4 regions of the Streptomyces solitudinis genome follow, and region 1 is predicted to be linked to each of the others. Evidence: riboswitches for the same ligand, from Rfam matches in the RefSeq annotation. Region 1 holds a riboswitch; each other region holds the start of a gene.
The links. A riboswitch is a leader RNA that binds a small molecule or an ion and turns the genes downstream of it on or off. The one in region 1 is predicted to bind cyclic di-AMP.
Positions count from the first base shown of each region.

Region 1 (4,865 bases):
ACAAGAAACTCGTCGTCGCCGGGGACGGCACGCTGCTGGGCGGCGTCCTGGTGGGGGACGCGGAGGCGTACGGGCTGCTGCGCCCGCTGACCGGCTCGGTGCCGCCCGTCGCCCCCGAGGCGCTGGTGCTGCCCGCCGGGGCGGGCGCCCCCGCGGCGATCGGTCCGGCGGCGCTGCCGGACGAGGCGGTGGTGTGCAGTTGCCACAACGTCACCAAGGGCACGATCCGCGGCGCGGTCGCCGAGCACCACTGCACCACCGTGCCGGAGGTCAGGAAGTGCACCAAGGCCGGTACCGGGTGCGGAAGCTGCGTGAAGGTGCTCGGGCAGCTCGTGAACGACGAACTGGCCGCCCAGGGCGTCGAGGTCGATCCCGGCCTGTGCGGCTGCTTCGCCCACACCCGCCAGGAGCTGTACGAGATCGTGCTCGCCCTGCGGCTGACCTCCTTCCGGGAGCTGCTGGACGGCCACGGCCGGCCGGAGGCGCGCGGCGGTGAGGGCTGCGAGGTGTGCAAGCCCGCCGTGGCCTCGGTCATCGCCTCCCTGGCCCCGGTGATCGGCGCGGACGGCTACGTACTGGACGGGGAGCAGGCCGCGCTCCAGGACACGAACGACCACTTCCTCGCCAACCTCCAGAAGAACGGCTCCTACTCGGTGGTGCCCCGGGTGCCCGGGGGCGAGATCACCCCGGAGAAGCTGATCGTCATCGGCGAGGTGGCCCGGGACTTCGGTCTCTACACGAAGATCACCGGCGGGCAGCGCATCGACCTGTTCGGCGCCCGGGTGGACCAGCTCCCGATGATCTGGACCCGGCTGGTGGACGCGGGGTTCGAGTCGGGCCACGCCTACGGCAAGGCGCTGCGCACGGTGAAGTCCTGCGTCGGGGAGACGTGGTGCCGCTACGGCGTGCAGGACTCGGTGCGGATGGCCATCGACCTGGAACTGCGCTACCGGGGGCTGCGCGCACCGCACAAGCTCAAGTCGGCCGTCTCCGGGTGCCAGCGGGAGTGCGCCGAGGCGCAGAGCAAGGACTTCGGCGTCATCGCCACCGCCGGTGGCTGGAACCTGTACGTCGGCGGCAACGGCGGCGCCACGCCGCGCCACGCCGACCTGCTCGCCCAGGACCTCTCGGACGCCGGACTCGTCCGGCTCATCGACCGGTTCCTGATGTTCTACATCCGCACGGCCGACCGACTCGAACGCACCTCGGTGTGGCTGGAGCGCATCGAGGGCGGGCTGGCCCACGTGCGCGACGTGGTGGTGCACGACTCGCTGGGCATCTGCGCCGAACTGGAGGCGATGATGGCCGGGCACGTGGCCGGGTACCGCGACGAGTGGGCCCAGACGCTGGACGACCCGGACCGGCTGCGCCGCTTCGTGTCGTTCGTCAACGCCCCGGACGCCCCCGACCCGTCGGTGCGGTTCGTGCCCGAACGGGACCAGCTCAAGCCCGATCTGGACATCCTGGCGGGCCCCGACCTGCCCGTCCGCACCCTCGAAGGAGCGCAGACCCGATGACCGACGTGATGGACGCCCCGACCGCGGCGCGGACCCTGACCCGGGTGGAGGTCCGGGCCGGGCGGGGCTGGGTGCGGCTGTGCGACCTGGCCGACCTCACCCCGGGCCGCGGCGTGGCGGCGCTGCTGCCGGACGGCGGGCAGGCCGCCGTCTTCCTGGACCGGGCGGGGACCGTGCACGTGATCGCCAACCGTGACCCGTTCACCGGTGCCTACGTCCTCTCGCGCGGGCTGCTGGGCTCCGCGCGGGGGCGCCCGTTCGTGGCATCGCCGCTGCTCAAGCAGCGCTTCGACCTGGCCACGGGGCGCTGCCTGGACGAGGACGCGGTCACCGTGCCGGTGTACCCGGCCCGCACCCGCTGACGGGGGCCCGGAGCGGCACCGCATAAGCGACCAAACGGACAGAAGGCCCGACATCAACGGCAGGCGACAAGCGGAGCCTGACATTCCATCATCCGGACGGGTGTCTGCTTTGCGGTGATGTAAAGGCGGGGCCGCCCCTCCGGGTGACCGGACTCACAAGGGCGCCACCCGGTGCAATGGCACCGGGTGGCGCCGTCGTTCGCGCTCCGTCAGATTCGCCCCTGACCAGGGGTTTTCGGACATTCCACAAGATCCGTCCTCTTACGCTCGGAATCGGCACCGGTGCGGACCGTGGCTGCGACGGCCGGTGCGGGAGGGATCGGAGGAACGTCCACAGGTCCGCTGCTTGTCTCCTGCAAATGCTTGTGCCTACGGTTCCTCCGCCACGCATCGGATGCGTGGCCCTACCGCCGGGACGCCGAATCCTGCCGCCCGGCTGGGGGAACAGCCAGCAGTCCAGGCGGCAGGAGCGGGGGAACCAGGTAAGCGCCGTGCCGTGTATCCGTACCGGTACGGCTAGGGGTGAAGCCACGCCCCGCAGCGCTCCGGCGCTACGGGAAGTGGCCGGGCTGCTCCGGCCCGAATCCGACAGCTCACCTCGCAGGCGTAGGAGAGGACACACCTATGTCTCGTGGTCGCCACCGCCGTCCGCGCACACCGCTGATATCCCGTCAGGTCGCCCGGGTCTCCCTCGTGGTCACTGCGGGAGGCGTCACCGTCCCGCTCGCCGCGGGTGCCGCGAACGCCGCCCCCGTCTCCGTGTGGGACAAGGTCGCCGAGTGCGAGAGCTCCGGCAACTGGTCCATCAACACCGGCAACGGCTTCTACGGCGGCCTCCAGTTCCAGCAGTCCAGCTGGGAGGCCGCCGGCGGCACCCAGTACGCCGCACGGGCGGACCTGGCCACCAAGGACCAGCAGATCGCCGCCGCCGAGCGGCTGCTGGAGATGCAGGGCCCCGGCGCCTGGCCGGTGTGCGGTCCGCGCGCCGGACTGGCCAAGGGCTCCGCCGCCCCGGCCATCGACCCGGCCGGTGAGTCCGGCGGGAAGCCCGCCGCCGAGAAGGCCGACAAGCCGGAGAAGGCCGGCAAGGCCCCGGCCGAGCAGGCCGGGCCGAAGCCGGAGGCCGCCGGGACGAAGGCCGACAAGCCCAGCAAGGCCGCCACGGCCCAGAAGCCGGAGAAGAAGGCCGAGAAGGCCGAGAAGGACGCCGGGCAGGACTACACCGTCACCAGCGGCGACACCCTCTTCGGCATCGCCACGGTCAAGCAGGTGGACGGCGGCTGGCAGGCCGTCTACTCCGCCAACCGCGACGTCGTCGGCCAGGACCCGGACCTGATCTTCCCCGGCCAGCGGCTGAGCCTGGACACGGACGGGGCCACCGCCGCGCCCAAGGCCGACAAGCCCAGCAAGGCCGCGCAGCCGAAGGCCGCGCCCAAGGCCGACAAGCCCGAGCCCGCGCCCGAGGCCGAGAAGAAGACCGAGAAGAAGGCCGAGCCGAAGGCCCAGCCCGAGGCCGGGAAGCCCAAGGCCGAGGAGAAGGCCGACAAGGCCGCCGCACCCAAGGCCCCGCAGCCGAAGCCGCAGGCCGAGAAGCCCGCCGAGCCCGCGCCCGCGGCCTCCGGCTTCGTCCGCCCGGTCGACGCCGCCCCGAGCACCGCCTACCGGGCCTCCGGCTCGGCGTGGTCCAGCGGCTACCACACCGGCGTGGACTTCTCCGCCGGGACCGGCACCCCGGTGAAGTCCGTCGGCGCCGGCACCGTGGTCTCCGCGGGCTGGGGCGGTTCCTACGGGAACCAGATCGTCATCCGGCACGAGGACGGCCGCTACACCCAGTACGCGCACCTGTCCTCCATCACCGTCTCGACCGGCCAGAGCGTGGGCGGCGGCCAGCAGATCGGCCTGGTGGGCTCCACCGGCAACAGCACCGGCCCGCACCTGCACTTCGAGGTCCGCACCGGTTCCGGCTACGGCTCGGACATCGACCCGCTGGCCTACCTGCGGGGCAAGGGCGTCTCCATCTGACGTTCCGCCCCACCGCGCCCCGCGCGCGTGCCCCCGCACAGGGGGCGCCCGCCACGGGGAACCGCACCCCGACCGGCCGTGCCGAGACTCCTCCCGGCACGGCCGGTTCACGTCGTCGTGGGCCGGTATTGCCGCGCCCGTGCCACTGACGCCATGTGACGCCCCTAGCGTCCTGCGCGTTGTACTCCGGCGCCGCCGGCGCCGGAGCCTCGACGACTCCGGTGAGGTAACCCGTGGAACGTCGCACCTTCCTGCGCGGAGCCGTGGTGAGCGGCTCGGCCGCAGCCTTCGGCGGCACCCTGATGCACGGCGCCACCCACGCCGCCCCCGCCCAGCCGGGCCCGAGCCCCTACGGTCCGCTCGGCTCCCCCGACGCACGCGGCATCCGGCTCCCCTCCGGTTTCACCAGCCGGATCATCGCCCGCTCCGGACAGCAGGTGGGCGGCACGTCCTACACCTGGCACCGCGCACCGGACGGCGGGGCCTGCTTCCCCTCCGGGAGCGGCTGGATCTACGTCTCCAACTCCGAGGTCAACCCCGGCGGAGGCGCGAGCGCGGTCCGCTTCAACTCCTCGGGCTCGGTCACCGGCGCCTACCGCATCCTGTCCGGCACCCGGCAGAACTGCGCGGGCGGCGCGACGCCGTGGAACACCTGGCTGTCCTGCGAGGAGGTGGACCGCGGTTACGTCTACGAGACCGACCCGTACGGCGTGAACGCCCCCGTCCGCCGGGACGCGATGGGCCGCTTCAAGCACGAGGCGGCGGCGGCCGACCCGCAGCGCCGCGTCTTCTACCTCACCGAGGACGTCGGGGACGGCTGCTTCTACCGGTTCGTGCCCGACACCTGGGGCGACCTGTCCGCCGGGCGGCTCCAGGTGCTGCGCGCCGGTTCGGGCACGTCCGGCTCGTTCAGCTGGGCGAACGTGCCGGACCCGGGCGGCTCCACAGCGACCCGCCACCAGGT
Region 1 is NZ_JAZDCW010000003.1:483,194-488,058, reverse strand. Features, by position in the region: gene nirB (nitrite reductase large subunit NirB) at 1-1,517, shown strand, start outside; gene V1J52_RS09645 (nitrite reductase small subunit NirD) at 1,514-1,879, shown strand; cyclic di-AMP (ydaO/yuaA leader) riboswitch at 2,316-2,501, shown strand; gene V1J52_RS09640 (transglycosylase family protein) at 2,504-3,901, shown strand; gene V1J52_RS09635 (alkaline phosphatase PhoX) at 4,135-4,865, shown strand, end outside.

Region 2 (4,865 bases), on a different contig from region 1:
TAGGTGAAGACGGTGTTGAACGAGCTGAGGTTGGCCGCCATGCCCGCCATGAAGGAGGCCAGCAGACCGGCCAGGGCGACGCCGAGGATGCCGTTGGGCAGCAGGTCGCGCATGAGCAGCAGGATGGCGTCGTTGTAGTCGACGCCGCCCTCGCCCGTGCGCTTGAAGTCGGCCAGCTCCTGCACGGAGACGGCGGCGATCATGCCGGGGACGATGACGACGAACGGGATCAGCAGCTTGGGGAAGGCGCCGATGATCGGGGTGCGCTTGGCCGCGGACATGGACTTGGAGGCCATCGCCCGCTGCACCTCGACGAAGTTCGTCGTCCAGTACCCGAAGGACAGCACGAAGCCGAGGCCGAAGACCAGGCCGATGACGCTGAGCAGCTCGGAGTCGAAGCCGGTGAGCTGCGTGCCCGGCCAGGCGGTGAGCTGTTCGGCTCCGCCGGGGCTGTCGGTGACGCGGTCGACCAGCCCGTCCCAGCCGCCGACCTTGTTGAGCCCGGCGATGGTGAGCGGGACGAGTCCGGCCACGATGACGAAGAACTGGAGCACCTCGTTGTAGATGGCCGCCGACAGGCCGCCGAGCGCGGTGTAGGTCAGCACGATCGCGGCGGCGGCGAGCACGGAGGTCCACAGCGGCCAGCCGAGCAGCACGTTGACGATGGTGGCCAGCAGGTAGAGGTTGACGCCCGCGATGAGGACCTGGGCGGCGGCGAAGCTGACGCCGTTCACCAGGTGGGCGGCGGGCCCGAACCGCCGCAGCATGAACTCGGGCACGCTGCGGACCCTGGAGCCGTAGTAGAACGGCATCATGACCAGGCCCAGGAAGAGCATGGCCGGGATGGCGCCGATCCAGAAGTAGTGCATGGTCGGCATGCCGTACTGGGCGCCGTTGGCCGACATGCCGATGATCTCGATCGCGCCGAGGTTCGCGGCGATGAACGCCAGGCCCGTCACCCAGGCCGGGAGCGAGCGTCCGGACAGGAAGAAGTCCAGGCTCGTGGAGACCGAGCGTCTGGCCACGTAGCCGACGCCGAGGACGAAGACGAAGTAGAGGGCGAGCAGCGCGTAGTCGACGGCGTTGGCGTCGAGCCGCAGCGCGTCCTGGGCGACCAGGAGGGGCGCACCGCCGGTCAGCGGTTGTGTGAGGGGCATGGTTCTCTCGTGGGGAGTTCGTCCGCCCCGTGGCACCGCCGCCGGGTTTCGGGGCGGCGGCACGCGGCGGGGGACGCCGGTGCCGGGGCGGGAGCGTGGTGGGCGGGAGGGTCGCCGGGTGGGGTGCGTCGCATCGGAACCACCACTCCTTCAATCGACCAGCAAACAACACAAGCGAACAGTTTCGAACGCCAAGCGGGTATTACACCGCCGTGTCCCCGGCGCGTCAACACCCGCCGGTGCGCCCCCGCCTCCGCCTCGCCCGCGCCCCGCGTCCGTACGCACGAAGGCGGGCCGGTACCGGAGAGGTCTCCGGTACCGGCCCGCCCGTACAGCGGTGCGCGGTCCCGTCAGTAGGGGCCGTTGACGTTGTCGATCGAGCCGTAGCGGTCGGCCGCGTAGTTGCAGGCGGCGACGATGTTGGCCACCGGGTCGTACTGGCTGTTCACGGTGCCGGGCACGTGGTAGGCGTCGAACGTCGGCTTGATCACCTGGAGCAGGCCGATGGACGGGACACCGTTCTGGGCGTTGATGTCCCAGTTGTTGATCGCGTTCGGGTTGCCGCTGGACTCCCGCATGATGTTGCGGTGGATGCCGTCGTAGGAGCCGGGGATGCCGTGTGCCGCCATGATGTCCAGGGCCTCGGTGATCCACCCGTCGAGGGAGTCCGGGTAGCTCTTGGCGGCGGCGGTGGCGGCGGTGGCGGCGGGGGCGGCGGTGCGCTCGGCCGTGCGGCTGGCCCTGGCCTCGTCCGCGCGGGCGTCCGGTGCGGTGAGGACCAGTTCCTGGCCGGGCCGGATCAGGTCCGGGTCGGCTCCGATGACCTCGCGGTTGGCCTCGTGGAGGGCTTCCCAGCCGCCCTCGACGCCGTGGGCGGCGGCGATGCCGTGCAGGGTCTCCCCGGAGGCCACGGTGTGGGAGGCGGCGGACTGCTGTGCGGCCTGGGAGGGGGCGGCCGCGGCCACCGCGGCGGCCGGGGCCGCGGCGGGAGCGGCGGCGGCGCTGCCCGCGGTGGCGAGGGGCACGGCCACGCTGGCCCCGCCGAGGGCGAGGATCGCGGAGGCGCGGGAGACGTGCCGGAGAACGAGCTGGTGACGCGGGCGGCTGTGACGTCCACGGGACATGGGTGGGTTCCTCTCCTGCGCCTGCGAGGTGAGCTGTCGGATTCGGGCTGGAGCTGCCCGGCCATGCCCCGATGCGCAAATGCGAACGGGGACAGGCTTCACCCCTAGCCGGTCACGCGACGTGCGTGTCCGGCGCTTACCTGGTTCCCCCGCTCCTGCCGCGACGGCTGGTGTCACCCCCGTCCGGGCGGCAGGATTCGGCGTCCCGGTCGGAGGGCCCCCGCCATGAGGTGCGGTGGCGGGGACACGTAAGCACAGCGTTCGAGGCTGCGACAAGGAGACGGCGGGGCCGGGGCCGCCCGGTGCGGCCCGGTGGGGGGCGCGGCCGGACACCAGAGGATGATCGGCGACGTACCGGGTGGAAAGGGGCGCCTCGCGGACCGGTGCCAAATTTGGCCCGCCACCGCCGGTCTGACGGTGTCGCAGCTGCGGTGCCGTCGTGATGATGTTGCATTCGCATACGGGTCTGTGAACTCCGCCACAGTCCTGCGGGGAGCCTTCCGTTTTCGGAAGTCCAGCGGCAAAGGCTCCCTGTTGGGCTGTATGGGCGCCATGTGTGCTTTCGCCCGTTTCCCGACCGGCTCCCGCCGGTACGCGCCGGTTCTCCACCGTCCCGTCACAGGCGTATGACCGGTGCGCACGGCCGATTGCGTAGAGTCTGCGGTGCCGCTGTAGTCCCCCGCAGCCGATCCGCTCTCGGCGTACGTACCCGACCCGGCCGCGGGCCGGCGCGGTTGGCTCTGGAGGTGTCCGTTGGAGTTCCGCATCCTGGGTCCCGTCGTCGCCCTGGACGGGCGGGGCGAGCACCTGCCCGTCACGGCGCCGATGCTGCGGACGCTGCTCGCCGCGCTGGTGCTGCACCCGGGCCGCCCCGTCCCCGCCGAGGAGCTGGCCGACCAGCTGTGGGGCGAACGGCTGCCCGCCAACGCCCGCACCGCGCTGCGCAACTACGTCATGCGACTGCGCAAGGCGGTGCCCGGCGACCGCATCCGCACCGTGCCCGGCGGCTACCTGCTCGCCGCCGAACGCGACGAGACCGACCTCGGCCGCTTCCGCGCGCTGCTGCTGCGCTCCCGGGAGAGGACCTCCGCCGCCCCCGCGGAGGCCGCCGCCCTGCTGCGCGAGGCGCTGTCGCTGTGGCGCGGCACCCCGCTGGCCGACCTCACCGACAGCCCGCTGCGCACCAACGAGCGGCCCCGCCTGGAGGAGCTGCACCTCACCGCGGCCGAGGAACGCTTCGAGCTGGAACTCGCGCTCGGCCGCCACGCACTGGTCGTCGACGAGCTGAGCGCCACCGCCCGCCGCCACCGGCTGCGCGAACGCCTCACCCGGCAGCTCATGCTGGCCCTGCACCGCTGCGGCCGCACCGCCGAGGCGCTCGCCGCCTACCGGGACGCCCGCCGGGACCTGGTCGACGAACTGGCCATCGAGCCCGGCCCCGAGACGCGCGAGCTGGAACGGGCGATCCTGCGGGCCGACCCGGCCCTGCACGCGCCCGCCCCGGCCGGCCACGCCGCCTCCCCGGCCCCCGGGCCCGCCGCCGCGCCGTCCGCCGGACCGCCGCCCGGCGCGGCGTTCCCCGCCGGGACGGCCGCGTTCGTCGCCCGCGGCGTCGAACTGGCCCGGCTGCGCGAGCGGCTGACGGGCGCGCCCTCCGCGCCCGCCGTCTGCCTCATCGACGGACCCGGCGGCGTCGGCAAGTCCACGCTCGCCGTCCGCGCGGCCCGCGAGGTCGCCGACCGGTTCCCCGGCGGGCTGCACCACGTGGACCTGCGCGGCGCCGACCCGCACCGCGCCCCGCTGGAGACCGTCGACGCCCTGCACGTCCTGCTCGGCGCCCTCGGCGTGAGCCCCGAGCACATCCCCGCGGACACCGGGGCCGCCACCCGGCTCTACCACGAACTCCTGGCCGGGCGGCGCACGCTCCTCGTGCTCGACAACGCCGTCCACACCCGCCAGGTCCTCCCGCTGCTGCCGGCCGAGCCCGGCAGCGCGGCCGTCGTCACCAGCCGGGCCGTGCTCACCGGCGTCCCGCACGCCCAGCACCTGCACCTGGACGCGCTGACGACGTCCGACGCCGTCGCCCTGATCAAGGCCGTCTCCGGGCGCCCGGCGGAGCCCGGCGACCAGGCCCACTGGGAGGAACTGGCGGCCCTGTGCGGACGGCTCCCGCTCGCGCTGCGCATCATCGCCACCCGGCTCGCCTCGCGGCCCCGCTGGAGCGTGGCGGACTGGGCGGCCGTCCTGCGCGACGAACGCGGCCGGCTCGACGAACTCGTCACCGCCGACCTGGACGCCCGCGCCAGCCTCATGCTCAGCATCGACCAGCTCGCCGCCGCCGACGACCCGGACGACCAGCGCGCCGCCGCGCTCTTCCCGCTGCTGGGCACCACCGCCGTCACCACCTACAGCGTCCCCGCCGTCGCGGCCCTCGGCGGCCACAGCCCGGCCCGGGCCAGGGACGCGCTGGAGCGGCTGACCGACGCCCAGATCGCCTCCAGCCCCCGCCCCGGCGCCTACTCCCTGCACGACCTGGTGCGCGCCGCCGCCGTCCGGCAGGCCGCCGCACTGCCCACCGCGCGGG
Region 2 is NZ_JAZDCW010000001.1:199,730-204,594, forward strand. Features, by position in the region: gene V1J52_RS00780 (sodium:solute symporter family protein) at 1-1,157, opposite strand, end outside; gene V1J52_RS00785 (LysM peptidoglycan-binding domain-containing protein) at 1,508-2,281, opposite strand; cyclic di-AMP (ydaO/yuaA leader) riboswitch at 2,285-2,460, opposite strand; gene V1J52_RS00790 (AfsR/SARP family transcriptional regulator) at 3,035-4,865, shown strand, end outside.
Region 2: another riboswitch for cyclic di-AMP. It lies ahead of V1J52_RS00785 (LysM peptidoglycan-binding domain-containing protein); the one in region 1 lies ahead of V1J52_RS09640 (transglycosylase family protein).

Region 3 (4,865 bases), on a different contig from region 1:
CCGCAGGGGCAGCGGTGCGCGATGGCCCGCAGGCCGCGCGGGGGCCGTCCGAGCTGGGCCCGGAAGGCGGCGACGTCCGCGTCGGTGGGCGGAGTGGGTTCGGTCGGGGGCGGCGGAGTGTCCATGCGGGGGAGGTGTCTTCCGGTTCGTCTGTGAGGTCCAGCGGCCGGCTGGCGGCGGGGTTCAGCGGTCGGCGCCGGCGCCGTCCGCCCGGTCGAGGCCGTCGAACAGGTTGCGGTACCAGGCGCGGTCGCTGCTGTCGCGGTCGGCGGGACGGCGCGGCTCGGCGGTGCCGTCCCGGACGGTGTAGCCGCGCTCGCCCGGCCGCACGTAGTGCAGGTGCTCGCGGGCGAGCTGTTCGACGTACGCGGCGTCCTGGAGGCGGGCCTTCAGTTCGCGCAGCTCCGCGACGCGCTGCCGGTACTCGGCGGCCTGGCGGCGCTGCTCGGCGATCTCCGCGCGCTGCGAGACGTACTGCCGCGTCGGGTAGGCCAGTGCGACGACCAGCGAGCAGACGACGAGCGCCAGCAGCGCCGCCCGCCCGGTGAGCCGGCCGCGGCGCGGGGCGCGGAGCAGCCGCCGGTCCTGCGCGCGGTAGACGCGCTGCGCGGCCTCCTCACCGAGCGCCCTGAGCCGGGTCGCGGTGGAGGACCGTTCCCGTTCCGCGGCCACGTCGCCTCCCTCTCGCCCGCTCCTGGTCTGCTGCCGGGACGGCCGCGCGCCGGGGCGGTGCCGGTCGTCCCGGCCACACGGTACGGGACCGCGGGGCCGGGACGGCGGTGCGACGGGCGGACGGGCCGCCGCCGGGGCGCCGCGCGGGCGCCCGCGGGGATCAGCCCTTGAAGCGCGGGAAGGCGCTGCGGCCGGCGTAGACGGCGGCGTCGTCCAGGATCTCCTCGATGCGCAGGAGCTGGTTGTACTTGGCGACGCGCTCGGAGCGGGCCGGGGCGCCGGTCTTGATCTGGCCGCAGTTGGTGGCGACGGCGAGGTCGGCGATGGTGACGTCCTCGGTCTCGCCGGAGCGGTGCGACATCATGCACTTGAAGCCGTTGCGCTGGGCCAGCTCGACGGCGTCGAGGGTCTCGGTGAGCGAGCCGATCTGGTTGACCTTCACCAGGAGGGCGTTGGCCGCCTTGTCGTCGATGCCGCGCTGGAGGCGCTCGGGGTTGGTGACGAACAGGTCGTCGCCGACGAGCTGGACCTTCTCACCGAGCTGCTCGGTGATGGTCTGCCAGCCTTCCCAGTCGTCCTCGTACAGCGGGTCCTCGATGGAGACCAGCGGGTAGGCGTCGACGAGTTCGCCGTAGTAGGCGGTCATCTGGGTGGCGGTGCGGGACTGGCCCTCGAAGGCGTAGGAGCCCTCCTTGTAGAACTCGGAGGCGGCGACGTCCAGGGCGAGCGCGATGTCGCGGCCCGGGGCGTAGCCCGCCTTCTCGATGGCCTCCAGGATGAGGTCCAGCGCCTCCCGGTTGGAGCCGAGGTTCGGCGCGAAGCCGCCCTCGTCGCCCAGGCCGGTGGACAGGCCGCGCTCCTTGAGGACGCCCTTCAGCGCGTGGTAGGTCTCGGTGCCCCAGCGCAGCGCCTCGGAGAAGGACTCCGCGCCGACGGGGGCGATCATGAACTCCTGGATGTCGACGTTGGAGTCCGCGTGGGAGCCGCCGTTGAGGATGTTCATCATCGGCACCGGCAGCAGGTGCGCGTTCGGGCCGCCGAGGTAGCGGAACAGCGGCAGGTCGGACGCCTCGGAGGCGGCGTGCGCGACGGCCAGGGAGACGCCCAGGATGGCGTTGGCGCCCAGCGAGGACTTGTCCGCGGTGGCGTCCAGGTCGAGCATGGCCTGGTCGATGAGGCGCTGCTCGGTGGCGTCGTAGCCGACCAGCTCGGGGCCGATCTGCTCGATGACGGCCAGCACGGCCTTCTCGACGCCCTTGCCGCCGTAGCGGTTCTTGTCGCCGTCGCGCAGTTCCAGCGCCTCGAAGGCGCCGGTGGAGGCGCCGGAGGGCACGGCCGCGCGGCCGGTGCTGCTGTCGTCGAGGCCGACCTCGACCTCGACCGTGGGATTGCCTCGCGAGTCGAGGATCTCGCGGGCTACGACGACGTCGATGGACGGCACGAGGTTCTCCTTCATGTGGTCGGGCTTCCTGGGCGAGAGCCTAACGGTCCGCGGCCCCGCGCGGGGGCCGCGGGCCGGGTCCGGGGACGGAACATCTCGTGAAGCCGCAGGTCGGCGCGGTACGACGGGTTTGTTCAAACGGGGAAGAAACCGGGCGGCGAGGAGCGGCGTCTCGCCGTACGGGACGGTAGGGCGGCCGTCCCGTACGGCGGGGCGCCCGGCTCACACGGTGAGCCGCTGACCGGGGAAGATCAGGTCCGGGTCGGCGCCGACGACGTCGCGGTTGGCGGCGTACAGCTCCTGCCACGTCGTGCCGTTGGCGGCGGCGATGTCGGCGAGGGTGTCGCCGGGCCGCACGACGTGGACGCCCTGGCCGGAGTGGGCCGGCTGGGCGGGTTGCGGCTGCGGTTGCGGCTGGGGCTGGGCGGCGCGCTGCTGGGGCTGTGGGGCCGCGCCCTGGGTGTCGACGGAGGCGGCGGGTCCGCCGGAGGTGAGGCCGCCCTCGTCGGCGCAGCCCCAGGCGCCGGGGCCCTGCATGGCCAGGAGTCGCTCGGCGGTGGCGATCTGCTGGTCCTTGGTGGCGAGGTCGGCGCGGGGCGCGTACCGCAGCCCGCCGGCCGCCTCCCAGCTCGACTGCTTGAACTGGAGCCCGCCGTAGTAGCCGTTGCCGGTGTTGATGGCCCAGTTGCCGCTCGACTCGCAGTCGGCGACGCGGTCCCAGGTGTCGACGGAGGCGGCCTGCGCGCTGCCCGCGCCGGCCACCGAGCCGCCGACGGTGGCGCCCGCGAACCCGGCGAGCGAGGCGGCGATGCGGACGACGGCGGGCTGGCGGTTGCGGTTCTTGCGGGAAGCCAGTCGGGAAGACAGCATGGAAGATCCTTCTCACCGGACGCCTGCGAGGTGAGCTGTCGGGTTCGGGCTGTGAGTGGCCCGGTCCGCCGCGAGCGCGCCCGCCGCGGACTTCACCCCTAGCCGCCGGAGCGGCGCTTACCTGGTTCCCCCGCTCCTGCCGGCGGCGCTGACGCGACGACGTTCCCGGTAACCGCCGGCAGGATTCGGCGTGGCGGCCGCCGGGCCCGCGGAAGCGGGCGATGTGACGGTAAGCACACCGCAATAATCGGATCAATCACCCCTGAAGCGTCGCCCTTGGGGTGATTTGACGCGTAGACGGCTCTATTGCCGCAGGTGACGCACGACGTGACGGTGTGTGGCGAACCGGACACGCCGGGACGTGAATGTGATCATCGTCACACTACGTGCGGACGGGTGACGCCGCGTCACTCCCCGGGGACCGACTCCGCCTCCGGGTCGGCCAGTTCGAGCGTCTGACCGGGCAGGATCAGGTCCGGGTCGCCGCCGACGACGGAGGCGTTCGCCTCGTACAGCGCGGGCCAGCCGCCGGTCAGCTCGTGCTGGGCGGCGATGCCCGACAGGGAGTCACCGGGCGCCACCTCGTAGGCGCCGGACGCGGTCGTCCCCCCGGGCGCGGCCGCCTCGCCGGGGCGTGCGGACGCCGCGTGGCGGCCCCCGGAGCGGTCCGAGCGCTCGGCGGCACCGGCCGCCGCCTCCTGCGGGTCGGGCGCGCCCCGGTGCCGTCCGCCGCTCTCGGCGCGCCCCTCCGGCGCGCCCGCGGCCTCCTCGCCGGTGCCACGCGGTGCGGACGGGCCGGGGGTGGCGCCGTCCTGCGCGGTGTGTCCGTCCCGGGCCGCGGCACCGTCCCGGGCCGCGGCACCGTCCCGGGCCGCGCTGTCCTGGGCCGTCGCGCTCCCGGCCGTCCCGCTCCCGGGGGTGGAGCGGTCCCGGGTGTCCGGGCCGGAGGCGTCGCCGCCCGCCGCGCGCCGCTGCCCGCCGTCCCCGCGCGCGCCGGTGTCCGCCTCGGGGGTGGGGGAGGCGGACAGCGTGCCGGGCCGCGCGTCCGGTGACGGGCTCGCCGCGGCGCCGCCGGAGCGCTGCTCCGCCTCCTGCGCGGACCCCCGCGCCTGCGGCGTCGTGGACGTGTCCGGAACGCCGTTGGCCTGTGCCGTCAGGCCGCTGGAGACGGCGCAGGCGGGCCAGGCGTCCGGGCCCTCGGCCGCGAGCATCGCCTCGGCCACCGCGATCTGCTGGCCCCGGCTGGCGAGGTCGGGGCGCTCGGCGTGCTCGGTGCCGCCGTGCTGCTTCCAGGTGTCCAGGGTGAGCTGGAAACCGCCGTAGTAGCCGTTGCCCGCGTTGGCGCTCCACGTGCCGCCGCTCTCGCACTCGGCGACGCGGTCCCACACCGTCCCCTCGGCGGCCTGGGCGCTGACGGTGGCGAGCAGCGGCAGGGCGAACCCCGCTCCGGTCACCCCCGCGGTGACGAGAACGGCAGGGGCCTGACGGGGTCGGCGGTGCCGACCGGTCCCGGAACGCATGCGAGGGCCTCTCGTACGACAGCGGCGCGCCCCTGGGAGGGACGGGCGGAAACGGTTAGCGGCTGAAGGTAGCGGCGAACGGGTGTCCGTCACAAGCCAGTGTCGCGCAGATCACGTGGAGGTCACGGGGTCCGCCCGGCGGTGGCGGGCGCCGGGGTGAACTCCACGGGCAGCGTACGGAGTCCGCGCATGATGAGTCCACCGCGCCAGCGCAGGTCGTCCGGCTCGGCGGCGAGCCGCAGGTCCGGGAGGCGGCGCAGCAGGGTCGCCAGTGCCCGCTGGCCCTCCAGCCGGGCCAGCGGCGCGCCCAGGCAGTAGTGGACGCCGTGCCCGTAGCCGAGGTGCTGGTTGTCCTGGCGGGC
Region 3 is NZ_JAZDCW010000005.1:133,571-138,435, reverse strand. Features, by position in the region: gene V1J52_RS14745 (DUF501 domain-containing protein) at 1-125, opposite strand, end outside; gene V1J52_RS14740 (FtsB family cell division protein) at 184-672, opposite strand; gene eno (phosphopyruvate hydratase) at 833-2,113, opposite strand; gene V1J52_RS14730 (LysM peptidoglycan-binding domain-containing protein) at 2,336-2,983, opposite strand; cyclic di-AMP (ydaO/yuaA leader) riboswitch at 2,988-3,141, opposite strand; gene V1J52_RS14725 (transglycosylase family protein) at 3,391-4,437, opposite strand; gene V1J52_RS14720 (cytochrome P450 family protein) at 4,626-4,865, opposite strand, start outside.
Region 3: another riboswitch for cyclic di-AMP. It lies ahead of V1J52_RS14730 (LysM peptidoglycan-binding domain-containing protein); the one in region 1 lies ahead of V1J52_RS09640 (transglycosylase family protein).

Region 4 (4,865 bases), on a different contig from region 1:
CGCCCGCTTCGTGCCCATCGTGCGGACGTTCACCCCGATCATCGCGGGCGTCAGCAACATGACGTACCGCACGTTCGTCACCTACAACATCATCGGCGGCGTGCTGTGGGGCGCGGGCGTGACGCTGCTCGGCGCGCTGCTGGGCCAGATCGCCTTCGTCCGCGACAACATCGAGCCGATCCTGATCGGCATCGTGTTCCTGTCCGTCGTCCCCATCATCATCGAGTTCTGGCGGGCCCGGCGGGAGGGCAAGCGCAACGCGGCCCAGGAGGTCGTCGAGGCGCTGTCCGAGGCCGACGGCCCGGCCGCAGGCCGTCCGGCCGCCCCGGCGCCGTCGCCCGCGCCGCGCGGCCGCGGCCGCCACGCCCGCCGCTGACCGTCCGCGGTCGCCGTCAGGCGCACGGCCCGCCCCGTCCCACGGCGTCCGTCCCACGGCGGGGCGGGCCGGCGGCCGCCGCCCCAGCCCGCCGTCGCGCAGGCCCGGAGCCACCCGGCTCCGGGCCTGCGCGCGTCCCGCCCCCGCGCGGGCGGCTGCCGGGCGCGCGGGGGCCTTGCGCCGAATGGCCCGGCCCGGGTCGCCCGGTGCGCGGCAGGGCGGCCACAGTGGACGCGTGGGCAGGCGAGCACGGTGGCGGACGCGGGCGGCGCCCCGGGAGACGGCGGGCGCCCGCCCGCCGGGTGCGTCCGGTCCCGCGCGGGCGTCCGGTCCCGCGCACACGCCCGGCGGACGGGCGTCCGGCGGGCTGGAGGAGCCCGGCGCCGCCCGGCGGATCGCCCTGCTGCTGCCCCCCGCCCTGCTGGCCGCCGCCACCGTCTCGCAGTACGTCTATCCGGCCGACATCGTCTTCGGGGCCGCCTTCGCCGCCGCACCGCTGGTCGCGGCCCCGCTCTACTCCACCCGGGCCACGGCCCTCACCGGGCTGCTCGCCTCCGCGACGTTCATCTGGCTCGTCCACGTGCGCGAGAGCCTCGCCCTGTTCGAGGGGGTGCTCCGGGCGACCACCGTCGCCACCGTGGCCCTCCTGGCCGTGGGACTGAACCGTGTCGTGCGCCGGGGCGCGGCGCAACTGGCCTCCGCCCGCGACGTCGCCGAGGCCGCCCAGGTCGCGCTGCTGCCACCGCCCGAGCGGCGGCTCGGCCCGCTGGAGATCGCCGCCCGCTACCAGGCCGCCCACACCGAGGCCAGCATCGGCGGCGACCTCTACGCGGTGCAGGACACCCCGCACGGCGTACGGCTGCTCGTGGGTGACGTGCGCGGCAAGGGCCTGGACGCGGTCAGCGCCGTCGCCATCGTGCTCGGCGCCTTCCGCGAGGCCGCCGAACGGGAGCCCTCCCTGGAGGCGGTCGCCGTCCGGCTGGACCGTGCCCTGGAACGGGAGGGACGCCGCCGGGAGGGCACGCTCGACGAACGCGAGGGGTTCACCACCGCCGTGCTCGCCGAGGTGTCGGACGACGGTCGGCTCCGCCTGGTCAACCGGGGCCACCCGCCGCCGGTGCTGCTCACAGCGGACGGCGGCGTCCGCCTGCTGGAGCCGCCGTGCCCGGCGCTGCCGCTGGGGCTCGCCGACCTGCCCGCACGGGACGGTGAGGACGCCGTGGCGCACGAGACCGTCTTCCCGCACGACGCCACGCTGCTCATCCACACCGACGGGCTCACGGAGGCCCGCGATCCGCGCGGCGTCTTCTACGACCTGCCCCGGCGGCTCCGGGTAGGCGGCTGGTCGGGTTCCGGCCCGGAGAAGCTGCTGGACGCGCTGCTGGCGGACCTGGCCGCCTACACGGAGGACGGGCCGACCGACGACCTGGCCCTGCTAGCCGTCACCTTCCGTGACGACGCGGAACGCCTCAGATGACAACTTGGCCACGATCTGGCCCGGAAGGGCAACCCTTTCCTCGGGCCGAATGCCCGGGTTCGTCCTCGCGTGCGGCGAACATCCTGGTGGCGGCGGGGTCTTGTTCCCGTCAGGGCTTGGAATATGAGCCCGTCGTCTATTAACGTTCGATAACGCAGCGCGGTCGTCACCGCCGCCACCATGGCGGCACCGTGCGCCTTGGCCGAATCCTGACGGTGCGTCAACGGGCAAACACAGCTGCACCACAACTGCACCAACGCACCGAAGGAACCGGGGAACCACTTCCTTGGGGTGAATCGGGCCTCCGGGCCCGTAGGAGACCTTCCTGCTCCGAACCCGTCAGCTAACCCGGTAGGCGAGAAGGAAGGAAAGGAGAACGCCTCCGTGGCGTCGAGCAGGTCTGCCCCCGAGGTTCCGCACGCCCAGTACGAGGTCTACGGGCCGTCCGCCGGGGACACGTGGAACGAGTGGAACCCCACCGAAGAGACCGTGCGCCCCGTGCGCGGACGCCACCGCGTGGCCAAGCAGCGCTCCGGCATGGCACGCAGCGGCGCCGTCCTCGGCGTCGGCATGGTCGCCGCGATCGGCGCGGGTGGCATGGCCACCGCGCAGGCCAAGACGAAGGCCCCGCTGTCCGTGCCGGACCTGGCCACCCTCGCCGGGGACATACCCGTCGCCGAGGCCCTGCTCGGTGAGGCCGCCGAGGCCGCCCCCGAGCCCGTCGCCGCGCCGCTCACCCAGGCCGCGCTGACCGCCGAGGACACCGCCGCCGGGCAGACCGACGCCGGTGAGGCGCTGCGCGCCCGCATCCTCCAGCAGGCCGACCACCAGCAGTCCGCCGCCGAGCGCGAGGTGCGCGAGGCCGCGGAGGCCGCCGCCGCGTCCGAGGCCGCCGACGCCGCCGCCGAAACGGCCGAGGCCGAGCGGAAGGCGGAGGAGGAGCGCCAGCGCAAGCTGGAGGAGGAGCGCCAGCGCAAGGCGGAGGAGGAGCGGCTGCGCAAGCTCGCCGCCAGCTACACCCTCCCGCTCAGCGGCTACCAGCTGACGTCCAGCTTCGGCGACTCCGGTGCGATGTGGGCCAGCAACCACACCGGCCAGGACTTCGCCGCGCCCACCGGCACCCCGCTGAAGGCCGTCCACACCGGCACCATCAAGGAGGCGGGCTGGGCCGGCTCCTACGGCTACCGCATCGTGCTGGAGCTGGCGGACGGCACCGAGGTCTGGTACTGCCACCTGTCCTCGATGACGCGCACCAGCGGCCAGGTCACCACCGGCGACGTCATCGGACGCGTCGGCTCCACCGGCAACTCCTCCGGGCCGCACCTCCACATGGAGGTCCGCCCCGGCGGCGGCGACCCGGTCGACCCGCTCACCTGGCTGCGGTCCAAGGGCCAGAACATCTGACGCCGACCGGCCGGGGACGCTGCCCGGCCGGTCACCGACCCCGGCGGCCCTGGTGACCCACCCCCCGACACCAGGGCCGTCGGCCTGCCCGCCCCCGCCCCGCGCTCACGCCACCACCCGACGCCCCGCCCCCACCCGGAACGCGCCCCACCTCGGACGCCCGCCGCGCCGGGAGACGTGAGACGAGGAGCCGACCGCCGGCAGCCGTGGAGTCCGCGCGGCGCCCCGGTCTTCCCCGCCCCCGGCCCCGGGCACGCCTTCTCGCCGAGTAGCCTCACAGGTGGACAGCGCCGCGGTCACTGACCGCGTTCCGAGGGCGGCCGACGCACTCGGGAGAGACTTCCGTGCTAAGCCACAGGGGGCTGAAAGCGCTGCATGAGGCGACGGTGGACACGAGGGACCACAGCAGTGTCAGTGGCCGGTGTCACCCTCTGTAACTGTGGACGTAGACCGGCGTCCGCTGGCAAAACCCGCAAGGAGGGTGCATGAGCAGCACGGACTCAACGCTGACCTCAGTGGAGATCTGTGCCGGTGCCGGAGGGCAGGCCGTAGGGCTGCACCAGGCAGGATTCCAGCACCTCGCACTGATCGAGATCGACGGCAGCGCGTGTGACACGCTGAGGCTCAACGTGACCGAGGAAGCCGGCTGGGGGGACTGCGAGATCCTCCAGGAGGATCTCAACCAGTTCGACCCTGCTGTGCTCGGCCTCAAGGAGGGAGAACTGGGCCTGCTCGCTGGCGGGGTGCCCTGCCCCCCGTTCTCCTCGGCTGGCCTGCAACTGGGGGAGAACGACGAGCGAGACCTCTTCCCCGTCATGCTCGACCTCGTGGACTACCTCAAGCCCAGAGCCGTGATGATCGAGAATGTGCGCGGACTTCTTCAGCCTCCCGACAAGTTCCGCAGGTACCGGGACGAGGTCATCCGGCGCAGGCTCACCGAGGCCGGGTACGTGATCTGCGGGTGGGAGGTGATCGAAGCCTGTGACTACGGCGTTCCGCAGCTCAGGCCCCGCGCCATCCTCGTCGCGATGCGTCCTGAGTTCGCCGGGCACTTCTCCTGGCCCGACCCGGGGGACGTCGAGATGGTCACGGTGTACGACGCTCTCCACGAGTCGATGAAGCGGCGCTTCGGTGACTCTCCCGAGGGGCGGAAGGCGTACGACCGCTGGTCCGCCAAGGCACGGGGCGGCATTGCTCCGACTCTGGTCGGCGGGTCGAAGAAACACGGCGGCGCGGACCTGGGGCCGACACGTGCGAAGTCAGCGTGGCGGAAACTCGGTGTGGACGCCATGGGGGTCGCCAACGAGCCACACGAGATGAAGGACCCGGAGCGGGACCTGTATGCCAGGGACCGCGAAGGCGTGCCCATCGGCCCCAAGCTCACTGTGTCGCAAGCCGCACTCGTGCAGGGCTTCCCCGCCGACTGGAAGTTCTCCGGCCGCAAGACCGCTGCTTACCGTCAGGTCGGAAACGCCTTTCCGCCCCCCGTCGCAAGAGCGATCGGACAGCAGATCGCCCTGGCGCTGGAGAAGGGGACGCACACCCCCAGTACGCTGGAGCTCCCGCCGCACCCCGAGGAGCACTGCACGCTATTCGACATTCCCGGGA
Region 4 is NZ_JAZDCW010000006.1:20,370-25,234, reverse strand. Features, by position in the region: gene V1J52_RS16570 (DedA family protein) at 1-376, shown strand, start outside; gene V1J52_RS16565 (PP2C family protein-serine/threonine phosphatase) at 612-1,853, shown strand; cyclic di-AMP (ydaO/yuaA leader) riboswitch at 2,095-2,226, shown strand; gene V1J52_RS16560 (M23 family metallopeptidase) at 2,238-3,257, shown strand; gene V1J52_RS16555 (DNA cytosine methyltransferase) at 3,743-4,865, shown strand, end outside; gene V1J52_RS16550 (very short patch repair endonuclease) at 4,847-4,865, opposite strand, start outside.
Region 4: another riboswitch for cyclic di-AMP. It lies ahead of V1J52_RS16560 (M23 family metallopeptidase); the one in region 1 lies ahead of V1J52_RS09640 (transglycosylase family protein).